3 regions of the Roseateles sp. T103 genome follow, and region 1 is predicted to be linked to each of the others. Evidence: predicted binding sites of a transcription regulator. Region 1 holds the regulator's gene; each other region holds the start of a gene.
The links. The regulator FNR, encoded in region 1, switches genes on or off when oxygen is low (the NO sensors DNR and NnrR bind a similar motif). The targets are predictions, from matches to a motif close to TTGATNNNNATCAA.
Positions count from the first base shown of each region.

Region 2: AC2EBS_RS04835 (universal stress protein) is a predicted target of FNR. The motif match lies at 2,765-2,778, and genes of this name have one in related genera.
Region 3: AC2EBS_RS10985 (DUF3149 domain-containing protein) is a predicted target of FNR. The motif match lies at 1,985-1,998, and genes of this name have one in related genera.

Region 1 is NZ_JBXVVS010000006.1:14,739-21,196, forward strand. It holds gene ccoP (cytochrome-c oxidase, cbb3-type subunit III) at 1-245, shown strand, start outside; gene ccoG (cytochrome c oxidase accessory protein CcoG) at 321-1,715, shown strand; gene AC2EBS_RS16180 (hypothetical protein) at 1,758-2,000, shown strand; gene AC2EBS_RS16185 (hypothetical protein) at 2,009-2,290, shown strand; gene fnr (fumarate/nitrate reduction transcriptional regulator Fnr) at 2,387-3,127, opposite strand; gene hemN (oxygen-independent coproporphyrinogen III oxidase) at 3,313-4,722, shown strand; gene AC2EBS_RS16200 (sulfite exporter TauE/SafE family protein) at 4,725-5,417, shown strand; gene icd (NADP-dependent isocitrate dehydrogenase) at 5,528-6,458, shown strand, end outside.
Region 2 is NZ_JBXVVS010000001.1:1,108,390-1,114,847, reverse strand. It holds gene pdhA (pyruvate dehydrogenase (acetyl-transferring) E1 component subunit alpha) at 1-413, opposite strand, end outside; gene acsA (acetate--CoA ligase) at 410-2,182, opposite strand; gene AC2EBS_RS04835 (universal stress protein) at 2,194-2,655, opposite strand; gene AC2EBS_RS04830 (hypothetical protein) at 2,860-3,102, opposite strand; gene AC2EBS_RS04825 (ankyrin repeat domain-containing protein) at 3,278-3,955, opposite strand; gene AC2EBS_RS04820 (TatD family hydrolase) at 3,952-4,728, opposite strand; gene AC2EBS_RS04815 (PilZ domain-containing protein) at 4,776-5,186, opposite strand; gene holB (DNA polymerase III subunit delta') at 5,267-6,313, opposite strand; gene tmk (dTMP kinase) at 6,307-6,458, opposite strand, start outside.
Region 3 is NZ_JBXVVS010000003.1:158,956-165,413, forward strand. It holds gene AC2EBS_RS10970 (Crp/Fnr family transcriptional regulator) at 1-367, opposite strand, end outside; gene AC2EBS_RS10975 (helix-turn-helix transcriptional regulator) at 397-1,122, opposite strand; gene AC2EBS_RS10980 (GNAT family N-acetyltransferase) at 1,166-1,726, shown strand; gene AC2EBS_RS10985 (DUF3149 domain-containing protein) at 1,728-1,880, opposite strand; gene AC2EBS_RS10990 (VOC family protein) at 2,025-2,414, opposite strand; gene AC2EBS_RS10995 (DinB family protein) at 2,431-3,036, opposite strand; gene AC2EBS_RS11000 (M16 family metallopeptidase) at 3,198-4,646, shown strand; gene AC2EBS_RS11005 (M16 family metallopeptidase) at 4,643-6,115, shown strand; yybP-ykoY riboswitch at 6,120-6,313, shown strand; gene AC2EBS_RS11010 (TMEM165/GDT1 family protein) at 6,332-6,458, shown strand, end outside.

The sequences.
Region 1 (6,458 bases):
TCGGCGCCTGCGCTGCCTGCCATGGCGCAGATGGCAAGGGCAATCAGGCTCTGGGCGCGCCCAACCTGACCGACAAAATCTGGTTGCACGGCTGGGGCGAGGAGGCCGTCGTCGGCATCATCAATGCCGGCAAGAACAACATGATGCCGGCCCATGACAAGCGGCTCAGCGCCGACCAGATCCGCGTGCTGGCGGCCTATGTGTGGAGCTTGTCGCAGGGCGGCACTGCGCTCGCGTCCAACTGAGCTCGCTGAATGAGCAGTAGCAGCAAAGAGGGGGCCGCTGCGGCGGCCCCCGCCTCTGAGGACGCCGCAGTGCAGATGGTGTCCCTTTACCAGGCACAGAAGAAGATCTATGCGCGCGCCGTCACTGGCTGGTTCGCAACCTGGCGCTGGGCTCTGGTCTGGATCACGCAGCTGCTGTTCTACTGCCTGCCCTGGTTCGACTGGGGCAGCCGTCAGATCGTGCTCTTCGATCTGGCAGCGCGCCGTTTCTACATCTTCGGTCTGGTCCTGTATCCGCAGGACTTCATCTATCTCACGGCGCTGCTGCTGATTTCGGCCTACGCGCTGTTCCTCTTCACTGCCGTGGCCGGCCGCCTGTGGTGCGGCTATGCTTGCCCGCAGACGGTCTACACCGAGATCTTCATGTGGGTGGAGCGCAAGTTCGAAGGCGATCGCACCGCACGAATGAAGCTGGATGCGTCGCCGTGGAACGGCGAGAAGCTGCTGCGCAAGGGCGGCAAGCAACTGGCCTGGGTGGCTATCGCCTTGTGGACCGGCTTCACGTTCGTTGGCTACTTCACGCCAATCAAGACGCTGGCAGTCGAGGTGGCCGGCCTTGGACTCGGGCCCTGGGAGATGTTCTGGATCCTGTTCTACGGCTTCGCCACCTATGGCTTTGCCGGCCATATGCGCGAACAGGTCTGCAAGTACATGTGTCCCTATGCGCGCTTTCAGAGCGCGATGTTCGACAAGGACACACTGATCATCAGCTACGACGCCGAGCGCGGCGAGCCGCGCGGCTCGCGTAGCAAGAAAGCCGATCCCAAGGAACTCGGGCTCGGCTCCTGCATCGACTGTAATTTGTGCGTGCATGTCTGTCCGACCGGCATCGACATCCGCAAGGGCCTGCAGTACGAGTGCATTGGCTGTGCCGCCTGCGTCGATGTATGCGACAGCGTGATGGACAAGATGGGCTATGCCCGCGGACTGGTGCGCTACGACACCCAGAACGGGCTGTCGCAGCACCTCACTCGCAGCCAGGTGCTGCGCCGGATGTTCCGGCCGCGTGTTCTGATCTACACGTCCATACTGGTGGCCATCTGCGTGGCCGTGCTGACCAGTCTGTATCTGCGTACGCCGTTCAAGGTCGATGTGGTGCGCGATCGAGCGTCATTGGCGCGACTGGTCGAGGACGGCTACGTCGAGAATGTCTACCGGCTTCAGGTGATGAATGCGACCGAAGCTGGCCATCATTTCCGCATCACGGCCAGTGGCTTGCCTGGGCTGGTGACGAGCCGCCCGATCGAGCTGGATGTCGCGCCTGCCGAGGCCCGTTGGGTGTCGGTGGCTCTGCGCCTGCCGCCGGAGAGTGCTGCGCGTGCCGGTAGCGGCGCACATGAGATCCGCTTCCAGATCGAGCGGCGCGACCGGCCTGGTGTGGAGCCCGAGTACCGCATTGAAGAGAAGTCCACCTTTGTGGTGCCGCGCTGAACGAGCGCCCCGCACCCCAAGCTGACCGACAAGGAGATCGCGATGAGTGAGGCAGAGAAGAGCATGCAGCCCAAGCCCTGGTGGAACGAGCGCACCATGTGGCTGGTCGTCGGCGGTCCGCTCACCGTGGTGGTGGCGGGCTTTGTCACGCTGTTCATTGCGCTGCGCTACCCCGATCCTGTGCTCGACACCACGAGCCAGGCGGGCACGGCGGAAAAGGCCGGACCGGTGTCGATGCAACCGGCCGTCAAGGCCAGGAATCACGCCGCCACGGGTGGCCAGTGAGTGGCGCCATGCGGGAGGACCTCAGCGAAGTCCAGCCCCCGCCCAGTCCTCGCCGGCGGTTGCTGATGGTGGTGTTGTGGCCGTCGTTCATGATGGCCGGCGTGCTGGAGTTGCTGGTCTTCGCTCTCGTTGATCCCAGCGAGCTCGCGCACCTGGACAGACTGCAGCCGCTGCCCAACTCGGCGGTCTACACCGTCGCGTTTGTGCTGTTCTGGGCAATCGTGTCGCTTGGCGCAGGCATCTCGGTCTTGCTGGCTACATCGCCACCGGACGAAAAAGCGGGGGAGTGAGCGGGCGATCGAACGGCCTCCAAAGGCGGCAGTTCGCCGCCTCAGCTGTGCCCGCTGCAGCGGCGCAGGGGCTCGGGCCCAGCGCCCGGTGTCGAATCAGCAGGCGCTGCCGCTGTAGTTGACCAAGCGCTCGAGACCGGCCTGATCGACGATGGTGATCTGGCGCTGCTTGACTTCGAGCAGCCCCTCATCCTGGAAGCGCGAAAAGGTGCGGCTGACCGTCTCCAACTTCAGGCCGAGATAGCTGCCGATCTCCTCGCGCGTCATGCGCAGCACCAGGCTGGATGCGGAAAAGCCCCGCGCCTGAAGGCGCTGGGTGAGGTTGAGCAGGAAGGCGGCGAGTCGCTCCTCGGCTCGCATACTGCCCAGCAGCAGCATCACGCCATGGTCGCGCACGATCTCGCGGCTCATGATCTTGTGGAACTGATGCTGCAGGTCGGTGAACTCACGCGACAGGTTTTCCAGCTCGCTGAACGGGATCACGCAGACCTGCGAATCCTCCAGCGCGACGGCATCGCAAGAGTGTCGGTCGTTGCTGATGCCATCCAGACCGAGCAGCTCGCCAGCCATCTGGAAGCCCGTGACCTGATCACGCCCGTCTTCGGAAGAAACGCAGGTCTTGAAGAAGCCGGTTCGCACTGCATAGAGCGACTGGAAGGAGTCGCCGGCGCGGAACAGCGTGTCGCCCCGCGCCACGCTGCGGCGTGTCGCCACCAGGGCATCAAGTTGCTCCAGGTTGCTCTTGGACATGCCCACCGGCAGGCAAAGCTCGCGCAGATTGCAGCTCGAGCAGGCCACCTTGAAAGGCTCGATCTTGATGGGTGGAATCTGAGTCATGCTGCGCATTATGTTCTTGCCTCCACAAGGCGCCTGGTTGACCTCTGGTTCGGCGTTGGCTGCAGCTGTAGTCGGGCTAGTGAACATGATGCTCCTCAAAACGCAGAGCATTGTTGCCGTCCCTATGCGGGCCAAGCTTGACCAAGGTCAACGGGCGCTGGGCCGAGCTTGGCACAGTCTCGGCCATGGCTGCAAGTACTACAGAGATCCCCGCTGGCATCGATGAGGAGCTGTTGCGTCGCTTTGACGTCCCTGGTCCACGCTACACCTCCTACCCGACGGCCGATCGATTCGTTGAGGCCTTCACCGTCGAGCAGTACGAGCAGGCGCTGTCGCAGCGCGCCGGCGGCTCGCAGGTGGGCGGCGGCGCTCCGCTGTCTTTGTACGTGCACATCCCTTTCTGCGAATCGGTGTGCTACTACTGCGCGTGCAACAAGGTCATCACCAAGCATCATGAGCGTGCTGCCGAGTATCTGCAGGCGCTGAGCACCGAGATGACGCTCACCCGAGCGCGCCTGGGCCGGCAGGAAACGGTGTCGCAGCTCCATCTGGGGGGGGGGTCGCCTACCTTCCTCAGCGATGCTGAACTGGCGGGCTTGATGCACGAGATCCATGGTCACTTCAGGCTGGCACCAGGAGCCGAGGTCTCGATCGAAGTCGATCCGCGCACGGTCAGCCATGCTCGACTGGCACATTTGCGCAGCCTGGGCTTCAATCGGCTCAGCTTCGGAGTGCAGGACTTCGATGCCGACGTTCAGAAGGCGGTCCACCGGGTGCAGAGCTTCGACAGCGTCGCGACTTTGATGCAGGAGGCGCGTGCACTCGGCTTCGAGTCCACCAACGTCGACCTCATCTATGGTCTGCCGCAGCAGACGCCGGACTCCTTCGCGCGCACGATCGCGCAGGTCGCTGGCCTCAGGCCGGATCGGATCGCGCTGTATGGGTATGCGCATTTGCCGCAACGCTTCAAGCCGCAACGGCGCATCGATGCCAGCAAGCTACCCGTGGCCGCTGACAAGCTACACATGCTCTCAGCAGCGATCAGCGGCTTTCTGGGGCATGGCTACAGCTACATCGGAATGGATCACTTTGCCTTGCCCAACGATCCGCTTGCTGTTGCCAAGCGGCAAGGCCGCCTGCATCGGAATTTTCAAGGCTACAGCACCCAGCCTGACTGCGATCTGATCGGGCTGGGGGTGTCGTCCATCGGCCGCGTCGGCGCCACTTACAGCCAGAATGCCAAGACCCTGCCCGAGTACTACGACGCGCTGCGCCAGGGGCAGTTGCCCATTCAACGCGGCTTGGCGCTCAATCGCGATGACCTGCTGCGTCGCGCGGTGATCATGGCCTTGATGTGCCAGGGGCGGGTCGAGTTCGAGTCGATCGAACTGGCGCACTTGATCAAGGTGCGGGACTACTTTCACAAGGAGTTGGAGCAACTGCGCCAGTTGGAAGAGGCCGGCTTGGTGGAGTTGCTGCCCGCCTCGATCGAAGTGACAGCCAAGGGCTGGTTCTTCGTGCGTGCCGTGGCCATGGTGTTTGACCGTTATCTGCAGGCGGATCGCACGCGGGAGAAGTTTTCCCGCATCATTTGACAATGGATATTGCACTCGCAGGCTCTGCGCTGCTGATGGGTTTGGCTGGGGCGCCTCATTGCCTTGCCATGTGCGGTCCAGCGTGCGCCGGGCTGACGCATGGCGAACGTCGGGCGCAGCTGAGCCTCCATTTAGGAAGGCTGTTCAGCTATGCGGTGGGCGGTGCTGTCGCTGCGGCAAGCGTCGGCTTGATTGCCGACTTTGGCAAGGCCGCTGCCGTGTTGCGGCCGCTGTGGGTACTCGTCCACATGGCAGCGCTGATGTTGGGCATCTATCTGCTCTGGCGTGGTCGCCAGCCCGCCTGGATAGAGAACATTGGTCGCCGCCCGACCGCAGGCGTTGCGACGGTGTCGGTGACGGGCCTCGGTCGTGGTGCGGTCGCGTTGGGTCGTCCTGTCCGGGCTGGCGCTGCTGGATTGGCATGGCTGGCTTGGCCTTGCGGCCTGCTGCAGTCGGCATTGATGGTGGCCGCGCTCGCATCAGGGCCGCTGCAGGGTGCGCTGGTGATGGCTTGTTTCGCCGCCGCCTCTGGCCTTGGACTGCTGCTCGGACCGATGCTGTTGAATCGCTTGTTCGGCTTCGGAGAGGGCGGCATGCGTTGGGCGGTTCGCGTCGCCGGCCTTGGTTTGGTGCTCGCTTCCGGCTGGGCGCTGTCTCACGGCCTGTGGGAGCGCGTGGTCGAACTGTGCTCCTGACCAATTTCACATCACGCAAGGTCGCTTCCACATCAGGAAAGTGAAAGCCTCGCTGGCATAGAATCAGCAACCCGGCCAATTCCCCACGCTACAAGCGGAGACGACAAGTCATGTACCAACACATCAAGGTGCCCGAAGGTGGTCAGAAGATCACCGTCAATGCGGATTTCTCGCTGAACGTTCCCGACAACCCGATCATTCCTTACATCGAAGGTGATGGCACGGGTTTCGACATCACGCCGGTGATGATCAAGGTCGTGGATGCGGCGGTGGCTAAGGCCTACGGCGGCAAGAAGAAGATCCACTGGATGGAGGTCTACGCCGGCGAGAAGTCGACCAAGGTCTACGGGCCCGATGTCTGGCTGCCCGAGGAGACCCTGCAGGTGCTCAGGGACTATGTCGTCTCGATCAAGGGCCCGCTGACCACGCCCGTGGGTGGCGGTATCCGTTCGCTGAACGTCGCGCTGCGCCAGGAGCTGGATCTGTATGTCTGTCTGCGTCCGGTGCAGTACTTCAAGGGCGTGCCTTCGCCGCTGAAGGAGCCCGAGAAGACCAATATGGTCATCTTCCGCGAGAACTCGGAAGACATCTACGCTGGCATCGAGTACGAGGCCGAGAGCGACAAGGCCAAGAAGCTGATCAAGTTCCTCATCGATGAGATGGGCGTGAAGAAGATCCGTTTCCCGAACACCTCGGGCATCGGCATCAAGCCTGTGTCTCGCGAGGGCACCGAGCGTCTGGTGCGCAAGGCCATCCAGTACGCCATCGACAATGACAAGCCCAGCGTGACCATCGTGCACAAGGGCAACATCATGAAGTTCACCGAAGGTGGCTTCCGTGACTGGGCTTATGCCCTGGCCCAGAAGGAATTCGGTGCCGAGCTGATCGACGGCGGCCCGTGGTGCAAGTTCAAGAATCCGAAGACCGGCAAGGAAATCGTCATCAAGGATTCGATCGCTGACGCCTTCCTGCAGCAGATCCTGCTGCGCCCGGCCGAGTACTCGGTGATCGCCACGCTCAACCTGAATGGCGACTACGTGT
Region 2 (6,458 bases), on a different contig from region 1:
CGCATCTGCTCGGCCAGCGCGAAACCCACTGCCATCGGCAGCGCGCCGGCGACGATGGCATTGCCGCCGTAGAAGCGCTTGGACGTGTCGAACAGATGCATGGACCCGCCGCGGCCGCCGCTGCAGCCCTCGCGCTTGCCGAACATCTCGGCCATCACTGCGCGCATCGAAACACCGCGCAGCAGCGCATGGCCGTGTTCGCGGTAAGTGCACAGTAGGCTGTCGTCGGCACCGAGGAGCGGAATGGCGCCGGTGGCCACTGCCTCCTCGCCGATGTAGAGGTGCAGGAAGCCGCGGATCTTGCCCTCGCCATAGAGTTCGGCGCAGCGCTCCTCGAAGCGCCGGATGCGCAGCATCTGGTGCAGCATCTCGCGAGCCTCGGCGGCGCTGAGCGGCGTGCCCGGGCTGCTCATCGCGGTTGCTCCAGCGTCGAGGTGTCGCCTTCGGGCAGACCCAGCTCGCGGGCGCGCAGCAGGCGGCGCATGATCTTGCCGCTGCGCGTCTTCGGCAGGTTGTCGGTGAAGGAGATTTCCTTGGGTGCGACGGCTGCGCCCAGGCGCTGGCGCGCGAAGCCGAGCAGCTCGCGCTTGAGCGCCTCGCTGGCCTCGACGCCAGGCTTGAGCGCAACGAAGGCCTTGACGATCTCGCCGATCACCGGCTCGGGCTTGCCGATCACGCCAGCCTCGTGCACGGCAGGGTGCTCCATCAGCGCGGACTCGACCTCGAAGGGGCCGATCAGATGGCCCGAGGACTTGATCATGTCGTCGGCGCGGCCGACGAACCAGTAGTAGCCATCGGCATCGCGGCGGGCCAGGTCGCCGCTGAGGTACCAGTCGCCGACGAAGCACTTCTTGTAGCGCGCTTCCTCGTTCAGATAGGCGCGGAACATCGAGGGCCAGCCGACTTTCAGCGCCAGCTCGCCCTCGACATCGGGCTCGGTGATCTCGCTGACCGTGCCGTCCTCATGGCGACGCAGCACTGCGGCCGTGATGCCCGGCATCGGTTTGCCCATCGAGCCGGGGCGGATGTCCATGCAGGCGTAGTTGGCGATCATGATGCCGCCGGTCTCGGTCTGCCACCAGTTGTCGTGGATAGGCAGGCCGAAGGCCTCGACGCCCCAGCGCACCGCCTGCGGATTCAGCGGCTCGCCGACGCTGGCGATGAAGCGCAGGGCAGAGTGGGCATGCGCCTGCGCGGCGGCGGCGCCGGCACGCATCATCATGCGCACGGCCGTCGGCGCGGTGTACCAGACGCTGACCTGCTCCTGCTCCAGCAGCGTGTACCAGCGCTCGGCCTCGAACTCGGCTTCGTCGACCAACAGCGTGACGCCCAGCGCCAGCGGCGCGAGGACGCCGTAGGAGGTGCCGGTCACCCAGCCGGGATCGGCCGTGCACCAGTAGACGTCGTTGTCGTGCAGGTCCAGCGCGAGCCGGCCGGTGGCCACATGGGCGACGATGGCGCCGTGCACATGCTGCGCGCCCTTGGGCTTGCCGGTGGTGCCGCTGGTGAAATGGAGCAGCGACGGCGTCTCGGCATCGGTGGGCTGGATGCGGTAGTCGGCGCTCGCGGCATCGAGCAAGGCCTGCAGGTCGAGCGTGTCTTCGGGCAGCGGCTGTTCGTCGTCGCGCACGAGCAGCACCTGCTGCAGGGTCTGCAGCGTGGGCCGCATCGCGGCGATCTTCTTGCGGTACAGCGAGCTGGTGGTGACCAGCAGCCGGCACTGGCCGATCTCCATGCGCGTCGCAATGGGCTCGGGGCCGAAGGCGGAGAACAGCGGCGTGACTACGCAACGCGCCTTGAGCGCGCCGAGCATCGCGACGTGCAGCTCGGGGATGCGGCCGCTGAGCAGGAAAACATGGTCGCCTGGCTGCAGGCCAAGGCCTTCCAGCACATTGGCGAAGCGGTTGGTCAGCGCAGCCAGCTCGGCATAGCTGATGCTGCGGCTGCGGTCGGCGGTCTTGCCACGCCAGCGCAGCGCGGTCTTGTCGCCATGGCCGAGGCGCAGCTGGCGATCGAGGGCGATGTCGGCGATGTTGATGCCGCAGCTCGAAGGTGGCGATTCGAGCTCGCGGCGTATTGCCTGCCAGTCGAAGTCGCGCCGTGCTTCGACATAGTCAGCCATGTTCGGCGCCACTGCCGAAGCGGCCGGCGTCTTGCGGATCACTTCGTCGGGGGCGGCCATGGCGCTTGTCCTCAGGCGGCTGGCGCTTGGTACTTGATCATCAGTACCGGCACCGGTGCTTCTCGCAGCACCAGTTCCGCGTCACTGCCCAGCAGCGCGCGGCTGAAGCCGCGCCGGCCGTGCGTGCCGATGACGATCAGCTGGCATTTCTGCGCGACAGCCTGTTCGACGATGACATCGGCGACTCTGCGGCCGATCGCCTCGGACTGCACGGTCTCGACCGCGACGTTGGATAGGCGCGCCTTGTGCGTGGCCTTGGCCAGCGTGTCCTCGCCATACTTGCGCAGTAGCTCCAGGGTTTGCTGGTAGCCGGGCGTCACGGCCATTTCGCCGTAGAGCGGGAAGTCGTCCAGCACATGCAGCACGCAAAGCGTCGCGCTTTGGTCAGCGGCCAGCTTGAGGGCTTCGCCAAGCGCGTGATCGGCGGTCGCGCTGCCGTCGATGGGAACGAGGATTCGTTGGTAGACAGACATGGTCAGGGCTCCAAGCTGGCCGGCTGCATCGCTGCACGTACTGCTTGAAAGCGTTGGCCTGGCCGGCACGTCAGGCGAGCAGATTCTGCGATGCCGGGGCGTGGCGGTCTTGATGCAAGTCAGCTAAACCATGTCATTCCGGTGGTTCACATAATACACATTGTCGATATTATGTGAGGCCGCGATGACGCCAACGATGCGGGCTCAATCGTCCAGACGCTCGTCTTCGTCGATGCTGGCGTCGACCAGTGCGTCGTAGGCATCCTGGTCGAGATCGCTGCTGATGGCGGCGTTGGATCTGCGCACGGCGATCAGCGGCTTGTCCAGTGGGCGGCACACGCGACGCTGCAGCCGCTTCAGGCGATCCGAGGCCTCGACTTCGCGGGTGATGCGCTCCGGATCGAGCAACATCGCAAAGGGATTTTCGGCGTGGTACAGATGGCGCATGTCAGTGGCTCCTTGCCGCTTGAAACGGTACGAGTCCACTGTAGGCCGGCAGCCCTTGTGGCTGAAGTCGGCCTGAGACCAAGCATTGCGTTGCTGCTGTCGGCCGCAAGCTTGTCAGTCGGATTCCTACGCCGCTGCTGCGGGCGCCAGGCAATTCGGCGCGGTCGCCGCCGGCTCAGCGACGTTTGTTGCCAGCCAGCATTGCGGCAAGCTCGTCGCGGCCGGCGCGGCGGGCGAACTCCGCCGCATCCAACCCGCGCTCATTGCGCAGGGTGCGATCGGCACCGGCCTTGAGCAGCACCGAGACGCTGTCGATCTGGCCATAGCCCGCCGCCATCATCAGCGCCGTCGTGCCGTTGGGCGAAGCCGCATTCACCTCGGCACCCTGCGCGAGCAACCACGACACCAAGGCAGGCGTCGGGCCAGCGGCGGCATAGTGCAATGGATTCCAGCCGCCCTCGTTGATCAGAGCACCACGCCTGACCAGTTCCTGCGCCCAGTCGAGCCGGCCCTTGATTGCGGCCAGCATCAGCGGCGTTTCGCCGTCCTGGTTCACCGCATTGACATCCAACGCCGGGTACAGAAGCAGCGTCTGAACCGCGGAGTTCGCATCGTTCTTCAAGGCCAGATGCAGGGCGGTCTGGCGCTTGTCGTTGCGCGTATTCGGGTCCACGCCCCTCAACATCAACACCATCAGATGACGACCGTTGTCATTGCTCGCTGCGTGCAGCAACTCCTGCTCGGCTGGTCCTGCGTGAGCGCACAGGCTGGTCAGCATGCTGCCCACCAGCAAGCAGACACCCAGCTGCTTAAGCATCGCCGTCCGCCTGTGCTTGACCGCCGGGTTTTTCATGACATGCGAAACAGTCGTCGGCAGTTCGCGCTGGTGATTTCGCCGACAGCTTCGACGCTCAGGCCGCGCAGCTCGGCCAGGCAGGCCGCCACATGCGGCACATAGGCTGGGCTGTTGGTCTTGCCGCGGTAAGGTACAGGAGCGAGATAGGGGCTGTCGGTCTCGATGAGGATGCGTTCCAGCGGCAGCGCCAGCGCCACATCGCGGATGGTTTGCGCGTTCTTGAAGGTGAGGATGCCGGAGAAGGAGACGTAGAAGCCTAGTTCGACCGCCGCCTGCGCCACCGCCAGGTCTTCGGTGAAGCAATGGAACACACCGCCGGCCTGCTCGCCGCCCTCTTCCTTCAGCAGCTGCAGCGTATCTGCCGCGCTGCTGCGCGTGTGGATCACCAGCGGCTTGGCAGCCAGCTTGGCCGCGCGGATATGGGTGCGGAAGCGCTCGCGCTGCCACTCCATGTCGGCGACGCTGCGGCCGTTGAGCCTGTAGTAGTCCAGCCCGGTCTCGCCGATGGCCAGCACCTTGGGATGTGCGGCAGCGGCGACCAACTCGTCGATCGTCGGCTCGTGGACATCCTCGTTGTCCGGATGCACGCCCACCGTCGCCCAGAGCTGCTGATGGCCCTCGGCCAGCGCGCGCACCTGGGGAAACTCTTCCATCGTCGTGCAGATGCATAGCGCGGCTTCGACATGTGCGGCCTGCATGGCCTCCAGCTGCTGAGGCAGGCTGGCGGCGAGCTCGGGGAAGCTCAGGTGGCAGTGGGAATCGATGAACATGTTTGGAATGGAAAACGCATCACCGGGCCAGACGCCCGGCGGCTCGGTCAGATCGTCTGCGTGGGCTTGGCCGACGAGATCGTCGTACCCAGCAGTTCCTCGATCTTCAGCTTGATCTGGCGGGTCTTCTCGTCCACCGGGAAGCGCACCCCGACGCCCTGTGTGCGGCCACCCGAGGCATTGGGTGGCGTGATCCAGCCCACCTTGCCAGCCACTGGATAGCGCGCCGGATCGTCGGGCAGCTGCAGCAGCAGATAGATGTCCTCGCCCAGGCGGTAGTCGCGGTTGGTCGGCACGAACAGGCCACCTTCAGCGAACAGCGGAATGTAGGCGGCATAGAGCGCCGTCTTGTCGCGAAAGACCAGCTGGATGACGCTGGGGCGCGCGCCGGCCGAAGCCGTGGCCGGCACGGCGCCGACCAACGCGGCGGCCTGTGATTTGGCGGGCAACTCGCTCATGGTGGCAGGCAGTGTAGCGAAAGGCTCAAGCCCCCTGCCGGCACAAATGCCCGGTCAAGCCGGCTCAATCACATCTGGTTTCAGCTCGGCCGGCGCGCTGCGGCGGCGGCGCCACGCGGGCTGGCCTGCTGCAGCGCCTGCTCCCCCTGCAGCACCAGCGACTCGAGCAGCAGGCCGGCGTTGAGCGGATGGTCTTCGTGCCGGGCCGCCTGCTGCAAAGCACGCGACCAGGCCAGCAGCGGCTCGGCGCTGGCCGGGGTCGGCAGGCTTTCGACCGCAAAGTAGCTGGGCGCCGTGCCATGCGCGCGGCGCAGCAGGTCGTGGCAGAGGCGCTGCAACGCGTCGATGGCACGCGGCACCGGCCAGTCGCTGACCGCGGCGAACTCGCCGCGCGCAATGCGTGCCGGCAGCTGCAGCCAGCTGGCGGCCTTCAGCCCGTCCTGATGCCACTCCAGCGCCTGCTGCGGACGGCCGCCGGCGGCCTGCAGCAGCACCTCGGCCTGCTCGACGCCCTGCTCCTTCAGCCAGGCCAGCGCGGCGGCTTGCGCCGGCAGCGCCAGCGGCAGCGGCTGGCAGCGGCTGCGTATCGTCGGCAGCAGGCTCTGCGGCGCGCTGCAGGAAAGCACGAAGCGCAGCTGGCCGGCCGGCTCCTCCAGCGTCTTCAGCAGCGCATTCGCGGCCACGGTGTTCAACGCCTCGGCCGGATGCAGCAGCACGACCTTGGCGCGGCCGCGGGCCGAGGTGGCCTGCGCGAAGGCCAGCATCTGGCGGATCGCGTCGACCTTGATCTCGCGGCTGGGCTTGGTCTTGCTCTCCTTCGCCGTGGCGCCCTCTCCTTCGTCGGCGTCCCAGCCCAGCGCTTCGCGCAGCGCCTCGGGCAACAGCAGATGGAAGTCTGGGTGCGTATGCGACTGGAACAGATGGCAGCTGGCGCAGCGCCCACAGGCCTGGCCCCCGTCGAGCGGGGACTCGCACAGCCAGGACTGCGCCAGCAGCAGGCCCAGCTCGAACTGGCCCACGCCCTGCGGCCCCTGCACCAGCAGCGCATGCGAGCGGCCGGTGGCCAGGGCCAGGCGCAGCGGCTCGGCCAGCCAGGGCAGCGGCAGGCGACCTTCGGCAGCTACCATCCGCGCGCCTCCAGCACCGCGTCGATCTGCGCTGCCACCTGCTCGACGCTCAGGCTGGCGTCGATGCGCGCGAAGCGCTGCGGTGCTGCCGCAGCGCGGGCGGCGTAGCCGGCACGCACGCGCTCGAAAAAGTCCAGGTCCTGCT
Region 3 (6,458 bases), on a different contig from region 1:
AGCCCTGCGGGTCGAGCATGACCAGCTCGCAGGGCTCGGTGCTGACGCCGTGCGCGGCCAGCACCGCCTGGCCGAACAGGCAGGAGGTCGACGCGACGCAGAGCTCGCCGCGCTGCACGCGGTAGAGCTCCAGCGAACGGCCGTTGGGCGCGCCGCGCGCGACGCGCACCTCGCCCGTCAGCACCATCGGAAAGCCTTGGCAGCGCTGGCCCTCGCTGAACAGCAGCGCACCGGCCGGCACTTGCAGCGCCACCGCATGCTCGGCCAGCACGGTATCGCGCAGCGGCGTGGGCAGCGCGGCGACGGCGGGGTACTGGGCCAGCAGGCGCTGGATCTGGTCCGGGCTGGGTGCGGCGGCCTTGCTCATAGCGATGCGGCGGGGCGAACGAAGCGGCGTCAGGCCGTGGCGCGGGCGAGCTGTTCTTGCTGTTGCTGCCGCTGATGCTCCTCGGCCTCGCGGCGCTGCAGGTCGGCCAGGGTCTTGCCCGGCTCGTCGCGGAAGCGTTCGGCCAGCACCTCCAGGCGCTGGATGCGGTCGACGCGGAAGCTGCGGAAGTCCTCGCGCAGCTCGCACCAGGCCGACACCGTCCATACCGGGCCCCAGAAGAAACAACCCAGCGGCCGCACGATGCGCTCGCTCGTGGCGCCGGCCAGATCCAGGTAGTGCAGGCGCAGCTTGCTGCGGTTCTCGGTGGCTTCGCGCAGCTGGGCCAGGCGCTCGCTCATCGCCGCATCCATGCCCGACGTCGGCGCATAGACGGCCAGACTCTCGGCCGCGGCACGCGCGGCCGGCGGCAGCACCGCCATGATCTTGGACAGCGCGGCCTCGGCTGGCTCGGCCAGTCCGCGGTCCAGCTGCAGTCGCGCCAGCCGCACCACTGCGACCAGCGCCTGTGCCTCGGCCTTGGTGAACATCAGCGGCGGCAGGTCGAAGCCGGCGCGCATGCGGTAGCCGACGCCGGCCTCGCCCTCGATCGGCACGCCCTGCTGCTGCAGCGCGGCGACATCGCGATAGACGGTGCGCGGCGAGACCTCCAGCCGCTCGGCAAGAAAGTCCGCCGTCGACAGACGGCGTCCACGGATCAGCTGGACGAGCTGGAACAGGCGGTCGGCACGGCGCATGGGGTGCCATTGTGCGGCAGGTGAGGCCTTACCATCGCCGCCCATGCACGAGCACGCCAGCAATGAATCGCCACAGGCCTTGCGTCTCCGTCCGGCGCAGGCCGAGGATGTGCCGGCGCTTGCCGCGCTGGCGACCCAGGTGTTTCTGGAAACCTATGCCACCGAGGGCGCCGACCTAGCGATGGCGCGCGAGGTGCAGACCCTGCTGACGCCGGCGGTCTTCGGCAAGGCTTTCGCCGACGCGCGACGGTGCTTCGTGCTTGCCTCGCTGCGCGAGCGGCCCGAGGCCTTGATCGGCTTCGCCCAGTTGCTGCATGGGGCCACGCATGAGCTGCTGCCGCAAGACGGCCTGACCGCGTGCGAACTCGAGCGGCTCTATCTGCAGCAGCGCTACACCGGCCGCGGCTGGGGCCGCACGCTGTTGCGCGCTGCCGAGGTGCAGGCGCGCCAGCTAGGCGCGCAGCGCCTATGGCTCACCGCGTGGGCCGGCAATCAGCGGGCGCTGGCCTTTTATCCGCGCTGCGATTACCGCTTGCTCGGCGACAGCGTCTACCACTTTGAAGACGCGGCCTACGCGAACAAGCTGTTCGAGCGCGAACTCTGACTCAGTGCTGCAACTGCTTCTGGCGCGCTTCGTCCTCATGCATGTGCTTGAGGAAATAGCGCAGGTAGAAGGCACCCATGCCCAAGGTGATGGCGATCACCGCCAGACTCATCAGACCGACATCGGAACCGAACAGGACTTGGAGAGCTTGCATTTCTCGCTCCATCATTGCGACGCGCCTATTCGGCGCCTTTCTGGCTCGCGCGCGCTTGCGTTCGCGCAAGCTGCCGGAAGCCTCCGCATCGAAAACGCAAAGCGTTGATCCAGCTCAGAAGCGGCCGGCAGGCTGGCCGCGTCCTCACGCCATGGGCGTGCACAGCTCCACCAGGCAGCCATCGGGGCAGCGCACATAGGCGACGGTCTGGCCCCAGGGCTTGGTCGTCGGCGGCAGCAGCGCCTGGGCGCCGGCACTGAGCGCCTGCTGGTAGGCGGCGTTCACATCGGCGCAGGCCAGGCCGATCTCGATGCCGGGCGGGCGGCGGACCGCATCCAGCGGCGCGTAGGCCTGGCCCAGATTGCCGAGCGCGACCTCGTGCTGCGCGAAGGCCAGTGCCGTGGCGCCGGTCTCCAGCTCGCCGTAGCCGCCCGACTCGTGCAGGAAGCGGCGCTGCAGGCCGAAGGCGCGTTCGAAGAAGTCAAGCGACGCGGCGACGTCGGCCACGTAGGCGATGGTGTAGGCGAATTGCATGGCGGCTCCCGGTTGCTCAGGTGTTCCAGATCGCCTCTTCGGTCCAGCCCAGGCGGGCGAACTCCGGCGCGCGCAGATGCGCCTCGCCGGCGCAGAAGAATTCGTCGAGCTGCGGCGGCTTCACCGCGGTGCCGGCGAGCATGGCATGGGCCTGGCCGCGGTGGTGGATCTGGTGCTCGAACAGATGGGCCAGCAGGCGCAGCCGCGTGTCCTGCTGGGGCCGTCCGGGGCGGTCTATCGTCACCGGGCGCTGCAGCTCGGCGTCATGCTGTGCGGCACAGTAGGCGATCAGGCGCTGGTCGGCCGCGCGCTGGGCGGCATGCAGCGTGGCGCAGTCGGCCATGGGCTCAGGCTCGGCGAAGAAGCGGTAACAGTCGGGATCGGGCGGATCGCCGCGCAGCTCGCGCTCCAGCGCCTCGAGGTAGAACCAGTCGACACAGAGGTTGTGGTTCAGGGTCGCGCGCAGCGACGGGAAGAAGCTCGTGCGCCGGGCGACGAAGTCCTCGGAGCTCAGCGCGGCGCAGGCATGCAGCAGGCGCTCGTTGGCCCAGGCATTGTTGTAGGCCATGGTCAGCAGGTGGTGCGACAGCGGATCGCGCTGCGGCGTCGGGTGGCCGGTCATCGGGGTCTCCTCGGGGGGCGTCGATGTCGATGCCGCCAGTCTGTTCGCCGTCTGCTGACAGCACCTGTCAGCATGCACGGCGGCGCCGTCCCGGCAAGCGGTGTCGACAGCGCGCATCAGCGCGGCGCGGGTGCATGGTGCTGGCGCTTATGCTGGCGGCCATGAGAGGAGGTCGCGGCGCCATCATCGACAGGCATTCCCCGGCAGTGCTGCCATCGCAGCGGCGCGGCTGGCTGCAGGCCGGCGTGGCGGTGGCGCTGGCTGGCATGCTGCCGGGTGCTGGCAGCCTGGGTCTGGCTCATGCGGCGCCTCTTGCGCTGCCACTGCTGCCGGCGCTGGCGCCACGCGAGCGCCGCCTGGCCAACGGCCTGCGCCTGCTGACGCTGGCCGATGCCGAGCCGCTGGGCAACACCGTCGCGGTGCAGCTCTGGTACCGCGTCGGTGGCAAGAACGATCCGCAGGGGCGCAGCGGTTTCGCGCATCTGTTCGAGCACCTGATGTTCAAGGCCACGCGCCATATGGCGGCCGAGCAGATCGACCGCCTGACTGAGGACGTCGGCGGCAGCAACAACGCCTTCACGACGGCGGACATGACGGTGTTCCACAGCCAGGTGCCGGCCAGTCAGCTGGAGCCGCTGCTGTGGGCCGAGGCCGAACGCATGGCCAATCTGGATGTCAGCCAGGCCAGCCTGGACAGCGAGCGCGAGGTGGTCAAGGAGGAGCTGCGCCAGCGCGTGCTGGGCGATCCCTACGGCCCGCTGTTCCATGCGCTGCCCGGGCTGGGTTACCAGCAGCACGGCTACCGGCGCCCGGTGATCGGCGAGCTGGTCGACCTGGAAGCCGCCACACTGGCAGAGGTGCGCGCCTTCCATGCGCGGCACTACCGGCCGGACAACGCAGTGCTCGTCGTCGCGGGGCGGTTCGATGCGGGGCAGCTGGACCGCTGGGTCGACCATTACTTCGGCAGCATTCCTGCGGGGAGCGAAGCCTTGCCGGCCGCAGCGGCCAGCGAACCCCGTCTCGAGCGCGACAGCGTGCATCGCCTCAGCGCACCGCGCGGCGCCCAGCCCGCAGCCGCGCTGCTCTGGCAGGGGCCGCCGGCGGCACATGCCGACGGCGCGGCATTGCGTATGGCGGCGGCGCTGCTGGGCCAGGGCGAGACCGCGCGGCTGGCCGACCGGCTGAGCTATCGCCAGCGTCTGGCGCAAAGCACCGGTTTCGAGCTGATGCTCAATGCCGAGGCCGGCCTGATCGTCGCGCATGCGATCGGCGCCGATGGCGCCCGCAGCAGCCCCGAGGCTCTGGCCGGCGCGCTGTACCGCGAGATCCAGCGCCTGGCGCAGGAGCCGCTGCCGCCACGCGAGCTGGCCAAGGCGCGCGCACAGCTGCTGGTGCAGGCGCTCGCGGCGCGCGAGACCGCTGAGGGCCGTGCGCTGGTGCTGGGCGAATCCCTGCTGTTGCGCGGCGATGCGCTGGCCGCTGATGCCGAGCTCGCCGCCTCGCAGCGCATCGGTGCGGCCGAGGTCCAGCGTGCGGTGCAGCGCTGGCTGCTGCAGGCGCCGCGCGTCGGCGTGCTCTACGAGCCGCGCAGGACCGGAGCCAGCACATGAGCAACCCGGCCTTGCTGCCGAGCCGGCGCCGCTGGCTGGCCGCGCTGCTGGCCAGCGCCGCGCTGCCGCTGCGGGCACAGGGCTTCGATCGTCCGCCGGCGCCCGGGCCGGCGCTGCCGCTGCTGCAGCCTGAACTCGGGGAGACGGTGCTGCCCAATGGCCTGCGCGTGCTGGTCGCGCCGCGCCGCGGCGTGCCGCTGGTCAGCGTGCGGCTGCTGCTTACCGCAGCCGGCAGCCTGGGCGATGACGAAGCCAGGATGGGGCTGGCACGCTTGCACCTGCTGGTGGCCAGCCGCGGTGTGCTGCGCGATGGCGAACCCAATAGCTCCGACGACATCGCCTTTGCGGCCGAGAGCCTGGGCGCCACGCTGGAGGTGGAGACCCTGGCCGAGGCCGGCAGCCTCGGACTGACGGTGGCGCGGCCGGCGCTGGACGAGGCGCTGGCCCTGCTGGGAGATCTGCTGCTGCAGCCCATGCTGGCGCCCGAGGAGATCGAACGCGGCCGCGAGGAACTGCTCGACGCGCGCCGTCAGCAGCTCGACGACGCGGCCCAGTTGGCGCCGCTGCTGGCCCGGCGGCTGCACTGGGGCGCCGGCGCTTCCGGCTTGTTGCCGGGGGCTGCCGGCCTGGCGCGACTGACGCGACGTGATTTGCTCGAGCAGCAGCGCCGCGTGCGGCCCGATGCCTGCGTGCTGGTGCTGGCCGGCGACATCGATCTCGACGAGGCGCGCAGCCTGGCCCTGCGGCAGTTCGGCGACTGGCGCCCGGGCACGCAGCCCTTGCCCGAGCGTCGGCGCCTGCAGCCCAGCGAGCTGCCGCCGCGCACGCTGATCGTCGATCGGCCTGGCGCGGCGCAGGCGGTCATTGCGATGGCCGCGCCTTTCCCGGCGGCCGCGGCCCTGGGCGCCGAAGCCCGGCTGGCGCTGACAGTGCTGGGCCAGGGCTATTCGTCGCGGCTGAACCAGCAGCTGCGCATCCGCCGCGGCCTGTCCTATGGCGTGGGCTGCGAGGCCGAGAGCGCTGGCGGTGCCGGCCTGCTGCTGTCCAGCACGCAGACGCGGCCGGCACTCGCTGCCGAGGCGCTGGCGCTGATGGGCGCGGAATGGCTGCGTTTGGCCGACGAAGAGATCGGCGCCGCCGAACTCGACGCGCGCCGCGCCGCGCTGCTGGGCAGCCATGGCCGCGATCTGGAGACCACCGCGACGCTGGCCGGCCTGCTGGTCGAGCAGGCGCTGTCCGGCCGCCCGCTCGCCGAGCTGCAGCGCCTGCCCGAGGCGCTGGCGCAGGTGACGCCTTCGCAGCTGCACAGCTGGCTGCAGGCGCAGCGCTGGCGTGCCGAGGAGCTGCGGCGCGTGGTGGTGGCGGATGTCGCCGCAGCAGGCTCGGCGCTGCGCCAGCTCGACACGGCGGCCTGGATCATTCCGCATCACCGGCTCGACCCCGCCAGCCCCAGCTTGCGCAGCCGCTAGAATCCCTGCTGTCATTGGGGAGTAGCCGCGGCAGCCGTCGAAAGATCAGACGACGCGCATGCCGGCCCGTGTCAACAGACTTGTCGCGCAGCCCCTGCGCGGCATGGCGCGGGCAGTGTCCACACCTGGCAAGACCTTTGACCATGCACCTCGGTCCGGCCGGAGGCGCATGGTCAATGCTGGATCTTGCGTTCAGGCCGTGGAGTGAACTTGCATATGGAAGCCTTCCTCGTCTCCACCGGCCTCGTGGCGCTGGCCGAAATCGGCGACAAGACCCAGTTGCTCGCCTTCCTGCTCGCGGCACGCTTTCGCAAGCCGCTGCCAATCTGCCTGGGCATACTCA